One region of the Planococcus sp. 11815 genome, then DNA from elsewhere that is predicted to be linked to it. Evidence: riboswitches for the same ligand, from Rfam matches in the RefSeq annotation. Region 1 holds a riboswitch; the other holds the start of a gene.
What was found. A riboswitch is a leader RNA that binds a small molecule or an ion and turns the genes downstream of it on or off. The one in region 1 is predicted to bind cyclic di-GMP.

Region 1 (8,855 bases):
AAGTACTCGACGATCTGCATGAGGACGATCGGGCTTTTCGGAAGTCCGACAATTTCCACTTTGCTTCTGGAGATGGTCGAGCCGTTGGCGATTCGGACAGATCCGCCCGTGACGATAATTTGGCCATCTGATTCGATAATCGGTTTCATGCATTTTAACAGACCGTCGTTTTCCAAAATGGAATCTCCATCAATCGCACAAAAGTACGGGAAGGAAGAGAGATTGACCCCGGCATTCAATGCATCCGCCTTGCCGCCGTTCGCTTTTTTGATGAGGCGGATATAAGGGAAGATCGAGGATTGGTAAATGGCCTCGACTTCCGCGGTCTCGATGTGTGTGCGGACGGCGAAAGGAATTTTCTTCATTTTGAATTCTTCAATCATGCGCAGCGATGTGCTGTCTTTCGAGCCATCATCAATGACGATGATTTCTTTTTCGGGGTATTCCAGTGCCAATAGCGAACGCACCGTGCTGACAACGCCGACTTCTTCATTGTACGCAGGCACGAGGATCGACACCGGATAAGTCGATTGGTTTCTTAAAAAATCTTCTGTAGACTCTCGCTTATCGAGCTTATTTTCTTTTTTGACTTTCCCGTATGCAAGCGCAAAGAGCCCGAGATAGCTCAGGCTTGAAAAAAGCATATAGGCGATGACGATATAGGATAAAATCAGCGCTACTTCCTGCATTATTGTTCACTTCCTAAAAGGGAGGTTTTCCATTGATTCGCCATGTCGCGTGCATAGCGGTCGGGATGGCTTTCTGCGAGATGGGTAAGCACGATATCCCCTTCAGAAAACTGGGTCAAGGCTTCGGCTGATGAGTAGCGGACCCACCAGACCGGATCCCCGAGCAACTCGCCTAGCGTTTCTTTATAGCGCGACAATTGCAGCTTTCCGGCAATTTGGGCGGCAAACATGCGCTCAGGCCAAGCAGCCGACTGGAAAAACGGTGCAAGGGCGCTTGGGGAATTCATGTATTGCAGATGAAGGATCGCTTTCAGTGCCTGAATGCGCATTTCCATCTCAGGATGCTGCAACTCTTCTTCAATGCGCGGAAGAAACAGCGTCATGCCGGCCATGCCGATATAGGAGATGGCCGAATGCTTCAACGTCTGGTTGTCGTTTTCTTCGTTTAAGGCAGCATTCAACTCGTCCAGTTTCGTCAGTTCGTCCAACCGTTTAAAAACATCGATATACAGGCGGGCGGGGGCATCGGGGTGTTTTGCGAGCGCCTTGATGGCCACCGTCTCGTTTAAAGAAGCGAGCGTGCGGATCAATTGCTGCGTCTCCTGGTCGAGCCGGGAACTTTTCGCTAATTTTTCCTTTAGCTGTGGAACGAGCGACTCCATCCGAAAGTCTTCGATGAAATATAAAGTATTCATTCGCATCGCCCAGTTTCCGCGCTTGAGCAGCCTGACGTAGCGCTTGGAAAGGAATTCTTCCGACAGGCGTGAGACAGCAGGCGAATCAGCGCCACCCTTGGTGACGGATACGTAATGGTTCAATAAGCGTTCCAGCACGACCAAATGGTAAGGGGAAGCTTTCAATTCTTCGATGAACCGTTCGTCTGAAGGATCCATCATATAAGAGCTGAATGAATCAGTTAAGGCATCGTATTGGCCGTTGATTGCGGCTTCCCGTTTATTCGAACGCTGCTTGCGCCAAGCTAAGATCAACAAGAGAAGCAATTGGCCGAGGAACAGGGAGGCAATGAGGATCCAGAAATGGGATAAGTTCACTGGAACATCCTCTTCGTGAGCCGCTGTACACGGGCTACGACTTCCTGTGCATAAAACGGTTTGACGATGTAATCATCGGCTCCGCTCTTCAAGGCCAAGACGATATCGGATTCGTTGTTGCGGGACGTGAGCATGGACACGACGATATTGTCGTGCGGATATTGCGAGCGCACATGGCTCAGCACTTCCAGTCCGTCCATTTTCGGCATGACGCCGTCCAGCAGGATCATGTAATTCTCATCCGGACGGTACCAGTCGGAATCGACCAGCGCGAGACCGTCTGCGTATTCTTCAATCTGGATATCGAAATCCTCCGCTTTCCAATTGGAAAACTGCTTGGCGACCAGTTTGCGCACGAGTGAGTCATCGTCGACAATGACGATATTCAATTTACGTTTTAAGTCATGTTCTGCGGATTCATAGACCATCGTCTGGTTGCGCCCATTTCGCTTGGCTTGATACAAAGCTTTGTCGGCTTTATTGACGATCGTTTCCTGTTTGAGCCGGTATTCGCTGACACCGGCAGAGAACGTCAAGCGAATCGGGGCGTTGGCGTGAATAGCGAATTCCGTTTCAGATAGTGCCTTATGCAGGCGATCGATGAATGCGGCAGCTTCCTGCGGCTTGGTCTCGGGTAGAATCAAGGCGAATTCCTCTCCGCCATAGCGGAAGAACGAGTCCGATTCACGTTTCAAGTTCAACACAAACTGGCTGAAGGAACGTAAAACCTCATCTCCCACTGAATGCCCGTGGTCATCATTGATTTTCTTGAAATGGTCCAAATCGAGCAAGGCCAATGTAAACGGCTTGCCGGTTCTTTCAGCGAGATTGGTCATTTGCAGCAGGACCTCATCAAAGGATTGGCGATTTCCGGCTCCGGTCAATTCATCAATTCGCGTGCCTTGCAAGATGATTTCCTGGCCACGCAGGCGATTGGCTAAATAGGGAAGGAAATACGCCATATTCAATGGCTTGGCCAAAAAATCGGTGGCGCCGACTTCCATTGCCCGGATATGGTGATCGATCCTGTCATCTTCACTCATGACGGCGAGGGGAAGGTGGCGGCTTCTGCCGGCTTCGGCAATTCTTTCGGCCAGGCTGAAGCCGTCAACATCCGGCAGCTTCGCATCCAATAACACCATCTGCGGATGCAATGTGTAAAATAATTCCGTGCCTTTTTGGCCATTCAAAGCGATGACGACAGGAATGCCTTTAGGCTCCAATGTCTCTTTGAGCTTCGCGGCGAATTCAGCATCGGAATCGATGACCAATACGAGGGCTTCTTCACTCGAGGCTTTGCTTTCCGGCGCCTCCAACTCGGTCTCTTGTTGGCTTGCAGGCTCGTCAGCTGCAAAATAATTTCGGAATGAAGACATGAATCCTGCCAGCGAATCGACAGCAAGCAACTCGGTGCTGTGTTCTGAGAAAGCATCCAGCTCGCGTGCGCAAAAATCGGACAGTTCCATCATGCCAATCGTTCCGGCAGTGCCTTTCATCGTATGCAAAAACCGGTAGACTTCGCGTTCTGGAATTGTGCCTTGAGCAGCCCATTTCGAGAAATCCCGTTCCATTCGTGTGGCAAGTAAAGCTTTATAATCTGTTTGGGCCAATTTCTTTCACCGTCCTTCAAAGAATGTCCCGAACTTGATGTGGGACGATATGCGGAGTTTTGGGCTTGAAAATGATGTTCATTAATATGTCATTTGAATAGTTAAATAGATAATATTTTCCACTTATAGAATAACATCAATTAGCATCCAAGTAAGTGATTTACACCCAGAAACATGGCTATCCAATGACATTGCCCATTTACCTGATTCCTGCAGCAAAGCAAAGAAAAATAAAAAGACACTTCCAAAGATTAGGAGAAGTGTCCGGTCTGGTCATGGTTTAAGTGTCATCCAGCTGCCAACATGGTGAATAGCAATTCCTTCGTAGGCGGAGTATGCCGAGTAATGGGCGGCCACTTCAGCCAACTGCACATTCATGAACGCTTCGCCTTCTTCGGCAAAAGTGATGATGCTGCCTTCATCGGTGACGCCTGTTTCTACGCCCACTACCACATGTTTGCCGTATTTTTCGGCCATGGCAATTTCAGTTTTGACGATATCGATGATCATCGGCGCGGAATCCCGGTAAGCCATCAATGTCACTCCGTCCGTATTGGCGATCACCCATTCGGCCAATAACCCGCTGCCGAACGTATTTTTATAAGAGATCTCGTCGAACCAAAATGGCATGTCGGCTTCGAGCGGTAAGTTCAACTGTGCAGAGCTCACTGCGGCTCTTTGCAGAAGCGATTGATAGGATTTCACAGTAGCGGCGCGGTTTGAATTCCATCCGCTGTATAAATAAGGCTCCACATCCAAATGGATTCCATCAAAAACTGCCTGTTGTGTCGATCCGCTTTGATAATTGCCCAGCCAGTTCATCAACATGTTCTGGTTCGTATAGCCTTTTGGCGCAACCCAGGCTGGTGCTCCGTCGAGCGCAAATACAGCTATGCCGCGTGCATGCGCTTGCGTGACAAAGCTGCGGTACGTATTTTTGGGAATGTCGCGGTCGATCTGGACATAGACTTTATTGACGTTTTTATTTTCGAGAAAAGCGAGCACAGCTGCTTCATCTTCCACGAACATCCACGGATTCCATAGCCAAGTGGCACGGGTATCAGGCGCATCGCCGCTTGCCTGTACGTTTCCTGCATGGCTGAACGCCAGCATAAGAGACATTGCGAACATCAACATCGCCGCTTTCTTCAACATATTCTGTTGTTCCTCCATTCTGTCAGCCGAGGCCCGCAGAATGGGTACCTGGCAACCTGACGACCGTGCACTGCTTAAGCAGTGGGTAGGCTCATGGCTTTGCGTCCTTCCTTTTCAGGTAAGTTTGCCTTTTTCAGTTTTTTTCTTATTATAATTCCAGTATGTTGCATTAAAATAGTAACTATGTACCTATTAAAGCTTTTACATGACACTTATCGAGAAGTTTGAAATAAAAAGCTGTGTCCTATCATTCTTTTTCTTGATTTCACGATTTTAAAAAGAAGATTGTATGAGAAAGAAGGCGGTTAAACCGAACAATGCCGCAATGGACATAAAAAGGGCGCCCACAGCAAGCCGTCTTTTCCTAGCATCGCCGGCATATTTTTCTTGAATATAGGCGGCCCATTTCCAAGCCATAATATGGGTTATTACAATAAAAGCTAGTATGAGCAAGCTTATTAGAGATTGTGTCATAACGATTCCTTTCTATATAAAAGTTATTTCGTGTTATTTCTTCTTACCCTTAAATGGGTGGATCACGCTGAATTTTTAGGAATGAATAGTTTATGGTTCACAAGTTTGGCAATCAAGCATCAACGGCCTTCCAATTTACTGCCGCCCTTCAATTAATACTAGAGCCTTCGCGGAAACTCCTATAGACTGGGAATATAGAGAAATTCCTTCCACATACCCGTTTGATCAACACGCTTTTCAGGAATTTGCTTTCAATTGAATTCGATTAAGACATATTACTTGAAGGAGGGTTCCGTATGATCAGTTCAAAATACTTGGATCTACTGGCAGAAAAATACGACAGCGAAGAAAAGGTGGCGACGGAGATCATCAACTTGGAAGCCATTTTGAATTTGCCGAAAGGGACGGAGCATTACGTCAGCGACCTCCACGGCGAATACCAGGCATTCCAGCACGTGCTGCGCAATGGCTCCGGCAACGTCAAAGTGAAAATTAGGGATCTGTTCGAGGGTGAGATGGGAGAAGAAGAGCTCAACGAATTCGCGACGCTCGTCTATTACCCGGAAGAAAAATTGAGCCTGATCAAAAGCCATTTCAGCAGCAAGCAAGAGCTGAAGGACTGGTATATCGAAACGATCGAGCGGCTGCTCAAGCTGGTAGCTTACGCTTCATCCAAATACACGCGCTCCAAATTGCGCAAAGCCTTGCCGAAGCAATTCGTCTACATTATTGAAGAGCTTCTATATAAAACGGACGAGTTCACCAATAAGAAAGATTATTATGCGAAGATGCTCGAGCAAATCATTTCATTGGGGCAAGTGGACAAGCTGATTGTCGGCCTCGCCTATACGATGCAGCGGCTGACCGTTGACCATCTTCACGTCGTCGGCGATATTTACGACCGGGGACCGGATCCGCATAAGATTATGGACACGCTTATTGATTATCATTCCGTCGACATTCAATGGGGCAACCACGATGTCCTGTGGATCGGCGCTTATTCCGGCTCCAAAGTCTGCCTCGCGAACATCATCCGCATTTGTGCACGCTATAACAACCTGGACATTATCGAGGATGTGTACGGCATCAATTTACGTCCGTTATTGAATTTGGCGGAGAAATATTATGAGGACAATCCGGCATTCCATCCAAAGCGGATTTCAGATGAACAATTAACGGAACAGGAACAGCTGCAGATCACTAAGATTCATCAGGCGATTTCGATCATCCAGTTCAAGCTCGAAAGCCCGATCATCAAACGGCGCTCCTGTTTCGCCATGGAAGACCGCCTGCTATTGGAGAAAGTCGATTACGATAAAAACGAAGCGACGATCCACGGCAAAACTTATCCGCTAGAGAACACATGCTTTGCCACAATCGATCCGAAACACCCCGACCGCTTACTCGAAGAAGAACAGCAAGTCATCGACAAATTGCTGTTTTCCATCCAGCATTCCGAGAAACTGTCGCGGCATATGAACTTCCTTATGAAAAAAGGCAAGCTGTATCTCCAATACAATGGCAATTTGCTCATTCACGGCTGTATCCCGCTCGAAGAAAACGGTGATATGAAGCAAATGGAAATCGAAGGCGAAAGTTACGCAGGACGGGAATTGCTTGATGTTTTCGAAGAGTATACCCGCTATGCGTTTGCGCATCCGGAAGAAACCGATGATTTCGCGACCGATATGGTGTGGTACCAATGGACAGGCGAAAACTCCTCGCTGTTCGGAAAACGCGAAATGACGACTTTCGAACGCTATTTCATCAAAGACAAAGAAACGCATAAAGAACGGAAAAACCCGTATTACCATTTGCGTGAAGACGAAGACATGTGCCGCAAAATGCTTGCGGAATTCGACTTGAACCCCGACTACGGCCGCATCATCAACGGGCATACGCCGGTCAAAGAACGGGACGGCGAAGACCCGATCAAAGCGAACGGCAAAATGATCGTCATCGACGGCGGGTTTTCGAAAGCCTATCAGTCAACGACGGGAATCGCCGGCTATACGCTGTTGTACAACTCTTACGGCATGCAGCTCGTCGCGCATCAGCGTTTTAATTCCAAGGAAGAAGTATTGCAAAATGGAACCGACGTCTTGTCGATTAAACGATTGGTCGACGAAGAACTTGAGCGCAAAAAGGTGCGGGAGACGAATATCGGGGAAGAGCTCCTGCAGGAAATCGCCAATTTGAACAGCTTAAGAAAGCATCGCTATATGAATTAACCGCATCAAGAGCAAGAACTGGCATCCAGTTCTTGCTCTTTTTTTAGTGAAGATAGATTCGGGAGAGCTCTTAACTCAAAGAGCGAAACCCAGTTAATTGGAATTTGTATTGTGGGAATTTTTGGTTATCTCTGTTAGTCTAATAAGGACAAGGTCTTAATGAGCGTAATTTAAACTATAAGATGACTGGAGGGAGTCCATGCCAATTTGTCAGAACTGCCACAAGCGATGGAGTTGGAAGCAAACGGTTAAAAAGATGTTCACTTTGGATACCAGCATGATTTGCCCGCATTGCGGGAAAAAGCAATTGCTTACCACGCAATCGAAAAAAAGAGCCGGCCTTTTAAACTTCCTAACGCCATTGGCTATGCTTTTCGGGGTTTTATTTAATCTCTCGGTCGTTACGATATTCATATTGATCATCGCCAGTGGGGTCATCGTTATAGCTGCCTACCCATTTTTAGTCGAATTGACAGAGGAAGACGAACCGCTTTGGTAAAGTAAGCGGGAAGAAGGACGTGTTCATATCTTTTATCCATTCAGTTTTTACATAGCCGTTCTAATAGCCATCCTGTACTGCATAGTTTTGTGGATGCTGCGAAACCTGGGGAAATTCAGGGTTCCGCTACTCATCTATGGTGTGGTGGTTCAGTTGTCGTTTCTCGCGTTCTTTTTTAGGATGAGCCGTTATTTCAGGACCAGCGACAGTGTGAACCGGGATTATTTCGATGTCTTTGGGAACGGCCTCGCCATTTTCTATCTATTGATGGTCGTTCCATTCGTCGTGGCGCTATGGGTGCAGGTCTATAAAGGCGTATGGCGGTTGGATATCGGCAAGTTTTCCAAAATCATCATGGTGGTGTTATTTGTCCTGGTGACTTTAGTAGTCGCATTCGTCGGTTTTTATGCACATATCCTGTTCTACTACGGCTTTGCGCCGTGATGATTAACAGCGGGCTTTCTTGAAAAAGGGGGAGACGAGATGTTCAGTAAATATTCAATTGGACTCATCATTTTGGGAAGTCTATTGCTCATGCTCAACCGTTTGATCTCTGGGTATTCCGAGCCGCTTGCACTTATCGGTTTCCTGCTGCTGTTTGGAGCGGTGGGCACCGTTTTCATTGCCGTGTTGAAAAGAGAGCCGGGGCAATTGAAAGTTTGGTCGCTCTCTATTTTCTTCGTCATCCTTTTTGTCATCACCTGGGCAGAACCCTTCGAGATTTTGCGCCTGATGACGTGGCTCAAAAATATGTAATGAAAAAAGCGTGAGGCACCGATTGATTCGGTACCTCACGCTTTTTGAATATTAACTTAAGCGGTCGTCATGCCGCCAGTGATGCTGTAGATCTGTCCTGTAACATAGCTAGCTTCGATGGAAGCCAGGAAGACATAGACAGAAGCGAGTTCTGCCGGTTGGCCTGCGCGGCCGATTGGCGTCTCTGGTGTGCCTTTGCCGAATTCAGGAATGTTTTCCTGAGGCTGTCCGCCGGAAATCTGAAGCGCTGTCCAGATTGGGCCTGGCGCGACGGAGTTGACGCGGATGCCTTTGTCCGCCAATTGTTTAGACAAGGATTTAGTGAAGCCGATGATCGCGAATTTCGTTGCTGAATAATCCAGCAGCATCGGGCTTGGGTCAAAGCCTTC
Region 2 (8,855 bases), 450 kb from region 1:
TTCACTAGTGAGCGGCTTAGGTGCAGAAGCACAGAGTGCAGGCTATGCGGTTTCGACGCAGCAGCAATTGATGGTGTCGACCGAAAATCGCCGCCAGTCAGTTGCGGGTGTTTCACTGGATGAGGAAATGTCGAATTTGGTGAAATTCCAGCATGCCTACAATGCTGCAGCCCGATTGGTGTCAACTACCGATGAAATGCTTGATACAATCATAAACCGAATGGCTGCACGTTAAAGCTGATAAACGGAGGACAATCCCATGAGAGTAACCCAACAAATGATGCATCAAAATTCCGTCAACCATATGCAGCAAAATCTCGGGCGCTTTGAGAAAACCAATTTGCAGGCAGCCAGCGGCAAATTGCTTCACAAACCGTCTGACGATCCGCAAGCGGTGGCGAAATCGATGAGCTTAAAAAGCGTCATGTCGGCGAACGATCAATTCGAACGAAATATCGGAGATGCCAATCTGTGGCTGGATGAAAACGATCGTTCCATCCAAGCGATGGTCGATGTCACCCAACGCATCCGCGAGCTCGGTGTTCAAGGCGGGAGCGGGACATTGTCTCCGGAAGATCGCGAATTGATTTTCAAGGAAGTCGGCGTGCTAAATGAGCAATTACGCCAATTTGCCAATTCGGAAGTTGATGGAAGGTATTTGTTCGGAGGCGGCGACGGCACGGTAAAGCCATTTGCGGATGCTGTTTCTTTTGAAGCAGCACCAGCGAACGGGCCACTGAAAACGGTGAAAATCGGCCCGGGGATGCAAATTGAAATCGGCATTTTGCCTCAAACGCTCGTCGGCAATGCAGAAGATCCAAGCAATTTGTTCCGGGTGGTCGGCCAACTTGCTGACAGCATACAAGCTGGCGGGGAAGTCGGACTCGATGGCATTGACGAAGCGATGGAGCGTCTCCTCACAGCAGCTGCTGAAAACGGCGCACGCCAAAATCGCATTGAATCGACCGAAAGCCGTCTGTTGGACGCCAAACTTTCTCTTGGAACTGCGTTATCTTCTATAGAAGATGTAGATTATGCTGAAATACTAATAAAATTAAAAAGTGAAGAAAGCATTTACCAAGCGAGCCTGTCATCATCTGCCAAGATTATGCAGACAAACTTAATGGATTTTCTTCGATAAACGGCGGATGCATGCAGGCATCGGCTGTTTTTTATTTTATAGGAAGAGCTATATAAACTTAGAATTCGATGAAGATCAGGTAGAGAATATGTTTATCCATTAAGTGGCTAGTACTCAAACTTTTGCATAAAAAACCCGCAATTCCAGATAATTCCTGGAAATGCGGGTTTTTTTATTATTATAGTAATCAAACATAAAGTGGAGAATATTAGGATTTCATTGTATTGACCAAGCCCATCATATCATCTGCGAATGAAATGGCGCGCCCTTGTGATTGAAAGAGGCGCTGCGTGGCGATCAGTTCGGTCATTTCACTCGCCATGTCGACGTTTGAAGTTTCCAGCACCGCTTGGGAAATAGGGGAACCCCCCAGCTCCAAGGCGCCGGCGGCAATTTGTTCAGCTTCAGTGCCTGGCAAGCGGTAGCGATTATCGCCTGTTTTTTCCAGAAGGGCGGTCCGGTTAATTTGAGCAGTTCCGAATTGGAACGTTTCAGCTGCTTGGCCGGCATAAGTTGCGGTCACGGTGCCGTTTGATCCGATGCTCAATTCTTCGTATCCCGCTGCAAGCGTGATCGGTGTGCCGTCAGCGCCCAAGACCGAATCGCCGGAAGCGGTGACAAGCGCCAAACGGTCGCTGCCCGCAATTGGCTCGGTTTGGAATGATCCATTTCTAGTGTAAGAAATGCCATCTTCGTTCGAGACGCGGAAATAGCTGTTCGGCGAATCAATCGCAAAGTCCAGTTCGCGACCTGTTTCCTGCATCTGCCCAAGCGAATGGCGGGTGATGCCATCAGACAATAACATCCCACCGCCGATGCGCAGCCCGTCCGGTGTGCTTCTTCCAATTTCGTTGGCAGGACCGGCTTGCTTATTCACGCTGTGAAGCAAGGCGTCCGCAAAATTGGCTTCTTGTTTTTTATAGCCCGTCGTATTGACGTTGGCGACATTATTGGCGATCATATCAATTTTTTTCTGAAGTTCGCGCATCGAGCTGCTTGCCGCATTCATTTGGATGTTCATATGATTGGCTCCTTATCAGACCCGGCCGATTTCATTAACCGCTTTTTCCATGCTGCGGTCATAGGCCTGGATCACTTTTTGGTTGGATTCGAATCCGCGGTAAGCGGTCATCATGTCGGTCATCGTGCGGGTCAAATCGACATTCGATTGTTCGACAAAACCTTGCTTGACGAATCGTTCGGCATCTTCAGCAAGTGCCGGTGCATCCGCATCGTCTCCTGCCCAGGCAAGCAAATTGTGCCCTTGCTTGATCAATTGTTCCGGCTCGTCCGCAGCGCCAATCCAGATGCTTCCGGCACCTACGCCATCCGAACGCGTGAGTTCGCCGTTCGTTTGGACAGAAAATCCGCCATCGCCGACTTGAATCGGCTGGAGGTTGTCGCCGAGCACCCGCTGGCCGAAGCTGGTCGCAAGGAATCCTTGCGCATCGACCGTGAATTGCCCGTTACGCGTATAGCGGATGTCGCCTTGTTCTGTTTCAACCGCAAACAATAACGTGCCGCGTTCCCCGGTTTCGGCATCTAGCGGCAAATTATCGTTGACTAAGGCGAAATCGGTCGCATTCCCCGTTTCGCGTATCGGCCCTTGCAGGAATGAAGGAATCGCTTCTTGAACGTAAACGCCAGTGGAAAGTCGGCCAATCGGCGCAGGCTGATTGGCATTTTGCGCTTTGATCAATTGCTGTGGAAACGAGCGAATAGCCGCTTCATCTGTCTTGAATCCCGGGGTATTGGAATTTGATAGATTATTTGTCAATATTTGTTGATTTCTATTTTGAGACATCATTCCTGAGGTAGCTGTGTATAATCCTCGAAACATATTACCTAGTCACCTTCCTTTTCACAGTCTTTTGGACTATGTATTCTTTGTGGTGTCTTCATTTTAACAGAAAACCGTAGATTAAATGGAAAAAATAGTAGAATTTTTTTATAAAATAAAATAGCCAAAATAAAAAAAGCATGATACTATACCGAGGTAGTAACGACTCAAAATGATTCTAAAAGACGAGTTTAAAGAAAAATATACCCATATCATGACGAAAATAGCAAACTTATACGAAAGTTAAGGACGCAAAGCCACGGGTCTAACTGTCTAAGACACAGGATCGCCGGGTTACCGAAAGATGGTAGATTTGACTCAAATCCGCCTTTTTCAAAGTGGGTTTTTTATTTGGGCAAATTTGGGGACGAGGGGAGAAAAAAGATGAACATCTTTCCATCAAGCATTCAAAAAATGGAGCAGGCATTGTCGACTTCGACATTGAAACAGCGTGTCCATGCCGGAAATATCGCCAATGTCGATACAGCAAATTACAAAAGTAAGCAAGTGAATTTTCAACAGGCGATGGAACAGGCAAGCGCCTCGCAGATGAAGAGCTACCGCACAGATGCACGCCACCTGGAATTCCAAAGTGGGGCGGGGGCAACGCCAGTAACGGTCAACCACAACACGAAAATGACACCGAACGGCAATAATGTCGATATGGATGTTGAAATGGCAGAACTGGCAAAAAACCAATTATGGTATAACGCCGTGACAGAGCGCGTCAACGGCAAGTTTTCCAGCTTGAGTTCAGTCATCAATGGAGGGAGATAACGCTTATGTCTTTATTTAATGGTCTGAATATTAGCGCATCTGGTCTAACCGCCAACCGTTTGCGAATGGATGTTGTGTCTTCGAATATCGCCAACGCCAATACGAACCGTGCAGAGTTGGTCAACGGGGAATGGGTACCTTACCGCCGCAAGACTGTGGAATTATCGACCGCCGGCGCTTCGCCATTCGCTAAGCAATTAACGGCCGCCATGGAAAATAAAGGAGCCGGGGCAGGCGTAAAAGCAAGCGCCATCCGTGAAGACGCTACACCGTTTCCGGTCACTTACGATCCGGAACATCCGGACGCAGATGTTGAAGGATATGTGCGCACGTCGAATGTGGACCCGATCAAGGAAATGGTCGATTTGATGTCGGCGACGCGTTCCTATGAAGCGAATGTCACCGCGATGAATGCCTCGAAAAGCATGTTTATGAAAGCATTGGAAATCGGAAAATAACGAAGTTTAGTTTAGGAGGGGCAGCATGGAGAAAATTGCACAGTTGCAAACACCGTTTCTGCAAAATCAATTCCTGGAAAAAATGCAGCCGGAGCCGCAAGCGACAGGGTTCGGCGATGTCTTCAAGAATGCATTGAAAGAAGTCAGCGCGGCGCAAAATGTATCCGATAAAAAGACGGATCAATTGTTGACGGGCGAAGTGAAAGACGTCCATGAAGTGATGATCGCTTCGCAAAAAGCGAGCCTATCGCTTCAAATGACAATGCAAGTGCGCAATAAAGTGGTGGAAGCGTACCAAGAAGTGATGAGAATGCAAGTATGAAAGAAATTAAGGTGTGCGTTCAATGAAAGAGAAGTTCGAAACCTATAAAACCAAAACAAAAGACTCCTGGGGCAGTTTATCGAAAGCGACCAAATGGCTGATGGCCGCGTCCTTTTTCATCACATTACTTGCCCTAGGGCTTTTTGTTTTCTTCAATAGCCAAACGAATATGTCGCCTTTGTACTCCAATTTGGATCCTGCGGAAGCAGGCGAAATCAAGGCAGCGATCGAAACCCAAGGAATTCCAGTCGAAGTGTCGACGGACGGCTCGACTATCTCCGTCCCGGACGAGCAAGTCGCCAGCTTGAAAGTGAGCCTAGCGGCAGAGGGCTTGCCGAAAAACGGCAATGTCACGTACGGCATATTCAGTGAAAACATGGGGCTTGGGATGACCGACCGCCATTTTGATGTCGTGGAACGTGACGCGATGCAAAACGAACTTGCGTATTTGGTGAAACAAATCGCTGGCGTGACTGATGCCAACGTCATGATTACCTTGCCGAAAGAAAATGTCTGGCTGACCGATGAAGAACAAGTGTCGACCGCATCGATCGTCATCCAAGGCGACGGCACTTTGAATTTGGACCAAAAACAAATCAACGGTTTATACCATTTGGTCAGCAAGTCGGTGCCGAATTTGCCGATGGAACAAATCGTCATTATGGATCAGAACGGACAAGTATTTGAATTGCAAGATACAGGCGCTCCGGACACTAATTTGACGGTCTATCAGCAAAACCGAGAAATCCAGCAAGGCATCGAACAAGATATTCAACGTGAATTGCAGCAGATGCTCGGGCTATTGCTCGGGCAGGACAAAGTCGTTGTTTCCGTTATGGCAAACATCGATTTCACGAAAGAAAAACGCGAAGAGCAATTGGTGGAGCCGGTTGATCTCGAAACGGGCGAAGGCATCGACATCAGCGTCGAGCGGATCGTCGAAACTTATGCAAGTGAAGGGGCGGCGCTGGCAGATGATGCCGGAACCGGGGAAACGGATATTGCCAATTACCCCGCAGCAGACGGCACCGGAACGAGTGAATCCGAACGGACCGAAGAACGCATCAACCGCGAAGTCAACCGCATTAGCCGGCAGATCGAGATGAGCCCTTATGTCATCGACGATATTACGATCAATGTCGGCGTCGAGCCGCCGGTGCCGGACAATCCGGCAAGTTTGACCGAGCAGAACATGACCGATATCCGCAATTTACTCGGGAATACGGTCAGCGCATCGCTCAGCATGAACGAGTTCCAGCCGACGCCGGCAGAACTCGATGACCGCATTTCAATTTTTGCGACAGAATTCCAAGGTCGTCCGAAACTGGCCGAAGAAGAGCCGGTCACGACATTCTGGACAGGCGTTCCGCTTCTTTGGTACGTACTTGCCGGAGTGGCTGTGATCTTGTTGACGGGGATCATTCTCCTTGTAGCCAAGAGACGCAAAAAGCAGCAGGAAGAATTGGCAGCAGAACTTGAGATGGATTATTTCGAGCGGGCGGCTGCGAAAATGCAGCCAGCAGCAAACGCCACCGAACAAGATGGTGGAGTCGATTTGTCTGAATTTAATAATCGGACCAATCCAAAGCGCAAAACCATCGAGAAGCTTGCTAAAGGGCGTCCTGATGATTTCACAAATCTACTGCGCTCATGGATGGCGGATGAGTAGGGGAGAATTGAATGGTAGAACGCATTAAAGAATTGACGGGAATCCAAAAAGTCGCCGTATTGCTTGTAGGTATGGGTCCTGACGTTTCCGTCGAAGTATTCAAGCGCTTATCTGAAAGGGAAATCGACCAATTGACGATGGAAATTTCCAATGTGCGCCAATTGAAGAACAGCCAGACAGAAAAAGTGATCAACGAATTTTATGAAATGGTCCTGGCGCAGGATTATATGAACGAAGGCGGGCTCAGCTACGCGCGGGAAGTTCTCGAAAAAGCGCTCGGCAAAGAAAAGGCCATCGACACGATCGGCCGCCTGTCAAATCGGCTTCAAGTCAAGCCGTTCAATTTCGCGAGGCGCTTGGATCCGGCCCGGCTTGTGACCGTGTTGCAGAACGAACAGGCACAGACGATTGCATTGGTGTTGTCTTATCTTGATCCAAAGCAATCTTCGCAAATCCTCTCGCAGTTGCCGGTTGAGCAGCGGGCGGAAGTAGCAAAACGAATTGCGTTAATGGAAAGTACGTCACCCGATGTTATCCAGCAAGTGGAACAAATTTTGGAGCGGAAACTATCTTCTGTGAACGGTGTCCAGGATTACGCAGTGACCGGTGGGGTGGAAGCGATTGTCCGCGTCCTCAACCAAGTCGACCGGAGTACAGAAAAAGCCATTTTGTCTGAACTTGAAAGCGGCAGCCCAGAGCTTGTCGCGGAAATCAAAAAACTTATGTTTGTCTTCGAAGACCTGGTTAAATTGGACGTGCGTTCAATCCAGCGGGTTATTCGCGAAGTGAGCGATGTGGAATTAAGCCTGGCATTGAAGGCAGCAAGTGATGAAGTTAAGGAAAGCATATTTAGAAACATGTCTTCAAGACGCTCAGAACTGATTAGAGAAGAGATAGAAGTGATGGGGCCTGTGAAACTGAAGGATGTGGAAAATGCGCAGACTGAAATCGTAGCGCTGATCCGCAAGCTTGAAGAAGAAGGCGAAATCACCGTTTCCCGGGAAGAGGGAGATGAACTGATTGTCTAATATCATCCGCAGCACCGAACAAAGCGGCACAAAAATCATCGGATTACGCAAAGTGGAAACCCGCCGGCCGTTCGAAGCTCAAGCGGATTCAGACGTCGAACAGCACGGTGTACGTTTAAAAGAAGAAGTCAGCGGTTTGGAGCAGCAATTGGACACGCTGAGAAAACAATTGGCCGAAGAACAGCAACAAGCATACGCAGAAATGGCCGAATGGCGTGAAACTCAACAGCAGCAAGCGCTAGAACAAGCGGAGCAACAGGGGCAAGCTGCCGCGGAAGCTGGATTTCAAGAAGGCTTCACTCAAGGGCTCGCTCAAGCCGAAGCGGATTTTCTCCAAAAGCGCGAGCTGATGGAAAGCTTGATCGCTGCGGCTTACGAAGAACAGCGCCGCATCATCCGGGAATCGGAACCGTTCTTGCTATCGCTCAGCACCGAAATCGCGCGGAAAATCATCCGCAACGAATTGGTGCAAGACGATGTGCAGCTCTTGTCGATCATCCGCCACGCGCTTCGGCAAGCGGACGATACGGAAGAAGTCGCCATCCATGTGGCACTCGAAGACTATCCGGCAATGCTGCCGTTTGAAGACGAGCTGAAAAGCTATATCCGGGCAGGCGCAGAACTCAAACTGATGCCAGTCGCAGGGCAAACGCCTTCGGGGTGTACGATTCATACGAAAAACGGTTCGTTTGATGCGACACTCGATAGCCAACTGAACGAAATCAAAAAGCAATTGCTCGTTTATTGTGAGGAGAAATCCAATGATGAAGCTGATAGATAGCGAATATTTGACGCTGCTGGAAGAAATCGAGCCGGTGAGAAAACACGGAAAAGTCGTCCAAGTGATTGGCTTGACCATTGAAGCACAAGGCCCAAACGCCAAGCTCGGCGAGTTGTGCTTACTTTATCCAAGCCGTTTTGACCCGCCGATTGAAGCGGAAGTCGTCGGCTTCAAGGAAAACAAAATCATGCTCATGCCATTGCGCGATTTGGCGCAAGTCGGTCCAGGCTGCCTCGTCGTGGCAACAGGCGTACCATTGCAGATCCGTGTCGGCCCAGCCATTCTTGGAAAAATCCTCGATGGCACGGGTAAGCCATTGGATGACAATAAATTGCCGAAAGGCTTGAAGAAATATTCTACGACCAACACGCCGCCGAACCCGCTGAAAAGGCCGCGCATCGACAAACCCTTAGAAGTGGGCGTGCGTGCGATCGACGGTTTGCTGACGGTCGGGCAAGGCCAGCGCATCGGCGTGTTCGCGGGAAGCGGCGTCGGAAAAAGTACGCTCATGGGCATGATCGCCCGCAACACCGAAGCCGATGTCAACGTCATCGCGCTGATTGGCGAGCGTGGCCGGGAAGTGCGTGACTTTATCGAACGCGATCTCGGGCCGGAAGGATTGAAAAACTCGGTCGTCGTCGCTGCCACCTCTGATCAGACACCGATGCAACGCATCAAAGGCGCTTTGACGGCTACGGCGATAGCGGAGTATTTCCGCGACCAGGGGAAAAACGTCATGTTGATGATGGATTCCGTGACCCGTTTTGCCATGGCGCAGCGCGAAGTGGGGCTGGCGGTCGGTGAACCGCCGACCAGCAAAGGCTATACGCCGAGCGTCT

Region 2: another riboswitch for cyclic di-GMP. It lies ahead of flgB (flagellar basal body rod protein FlgB); the one in region 1 lies ahead of M1Q06_RS15550 (amidase).

The regions. Positions count from the first base shown of each region.
Region 1 covers NZ_CP096991.1:3,090,236-3,099,090, reverse strand. Annotated here, with positions in the region: gene M1Q06_RS15565 (glycosyltransferase family 2 protein) at 1-689, opposite strand, end outside; gene M1Q06_RS15560 (HEAT repeat domain-containing protein) at 689-1,741, opposite strand; gene M1Q06_RS15555 (diguanylate cyclase) at 1,738-3,351, opposite strand; gene M1Q06_RS15550 (amidase) at 3,625-4,506, opposite strand; cyclic di-GMP riboswitch class I at 4,554-4,645, opposite strand; gene M1Q06_RS15545 (fructose-1,6-bisphosphatase) at 5,280-7,211, shown strand; gene M1Q06_RS15540 (TIGR04104 family putative zinc finger protein) at 7,411-7,710, shown strand; gene M1Q06_RS15535 (hypothetical protein) at 7,921-8,154, shown strand; gene M1Q06_RS15530 (hypothetical protein) at 8,194-8,466, shown strand; gene M1Q06_RS15525 (SDR family oxidoreductase) at 8,523-8,855, opposite strand, start outside.
Region 2 covers NZ_CP096991.1:214,787-223,641, forward strand. Annotated here, with positions in the region: gene flgK (flagellar hook-associated protein FlgK) at 1-235, shown strand, start outside; gene flgL (flagellar hook-associated protein FlgL) at 260-1,141, shown strand; gene M1Q06_RS01180 (flagellar hook-basal body protein) at 1,350-2,162, opposite strand; gene M1Q06_RS01185 (flagellar hook-basal body protein) at 2,178-2,981, opposite strand; cyclic di-GMP riboswitch class I at 3,197-3,283, shown strand; gene flgB (flagellar basal body rod protein FlgB) at 3,366-3,758, shown strand; gene flgC (flagellar basal body rod protein FlgC) at 3,764-4,216, shown strand; gene fliE (flagellar hook-basal body complex protein FliE) at 4,242-4,538, shown strand; gene fliF (flagellar basal-body MS-ring/collar protein FliF) at 4,561-6,207, shown strand; gene fliG (flagellar motor switch protein FliG) at 6,219-7,235, shown strand; gene M1Q06_RS01215 (FliH/SctL family protein) at 7,228-8,016, shown strand; gene fliI (flagellar protein export ATPase FliI) at 8,000-8,855, shown strand, end outside.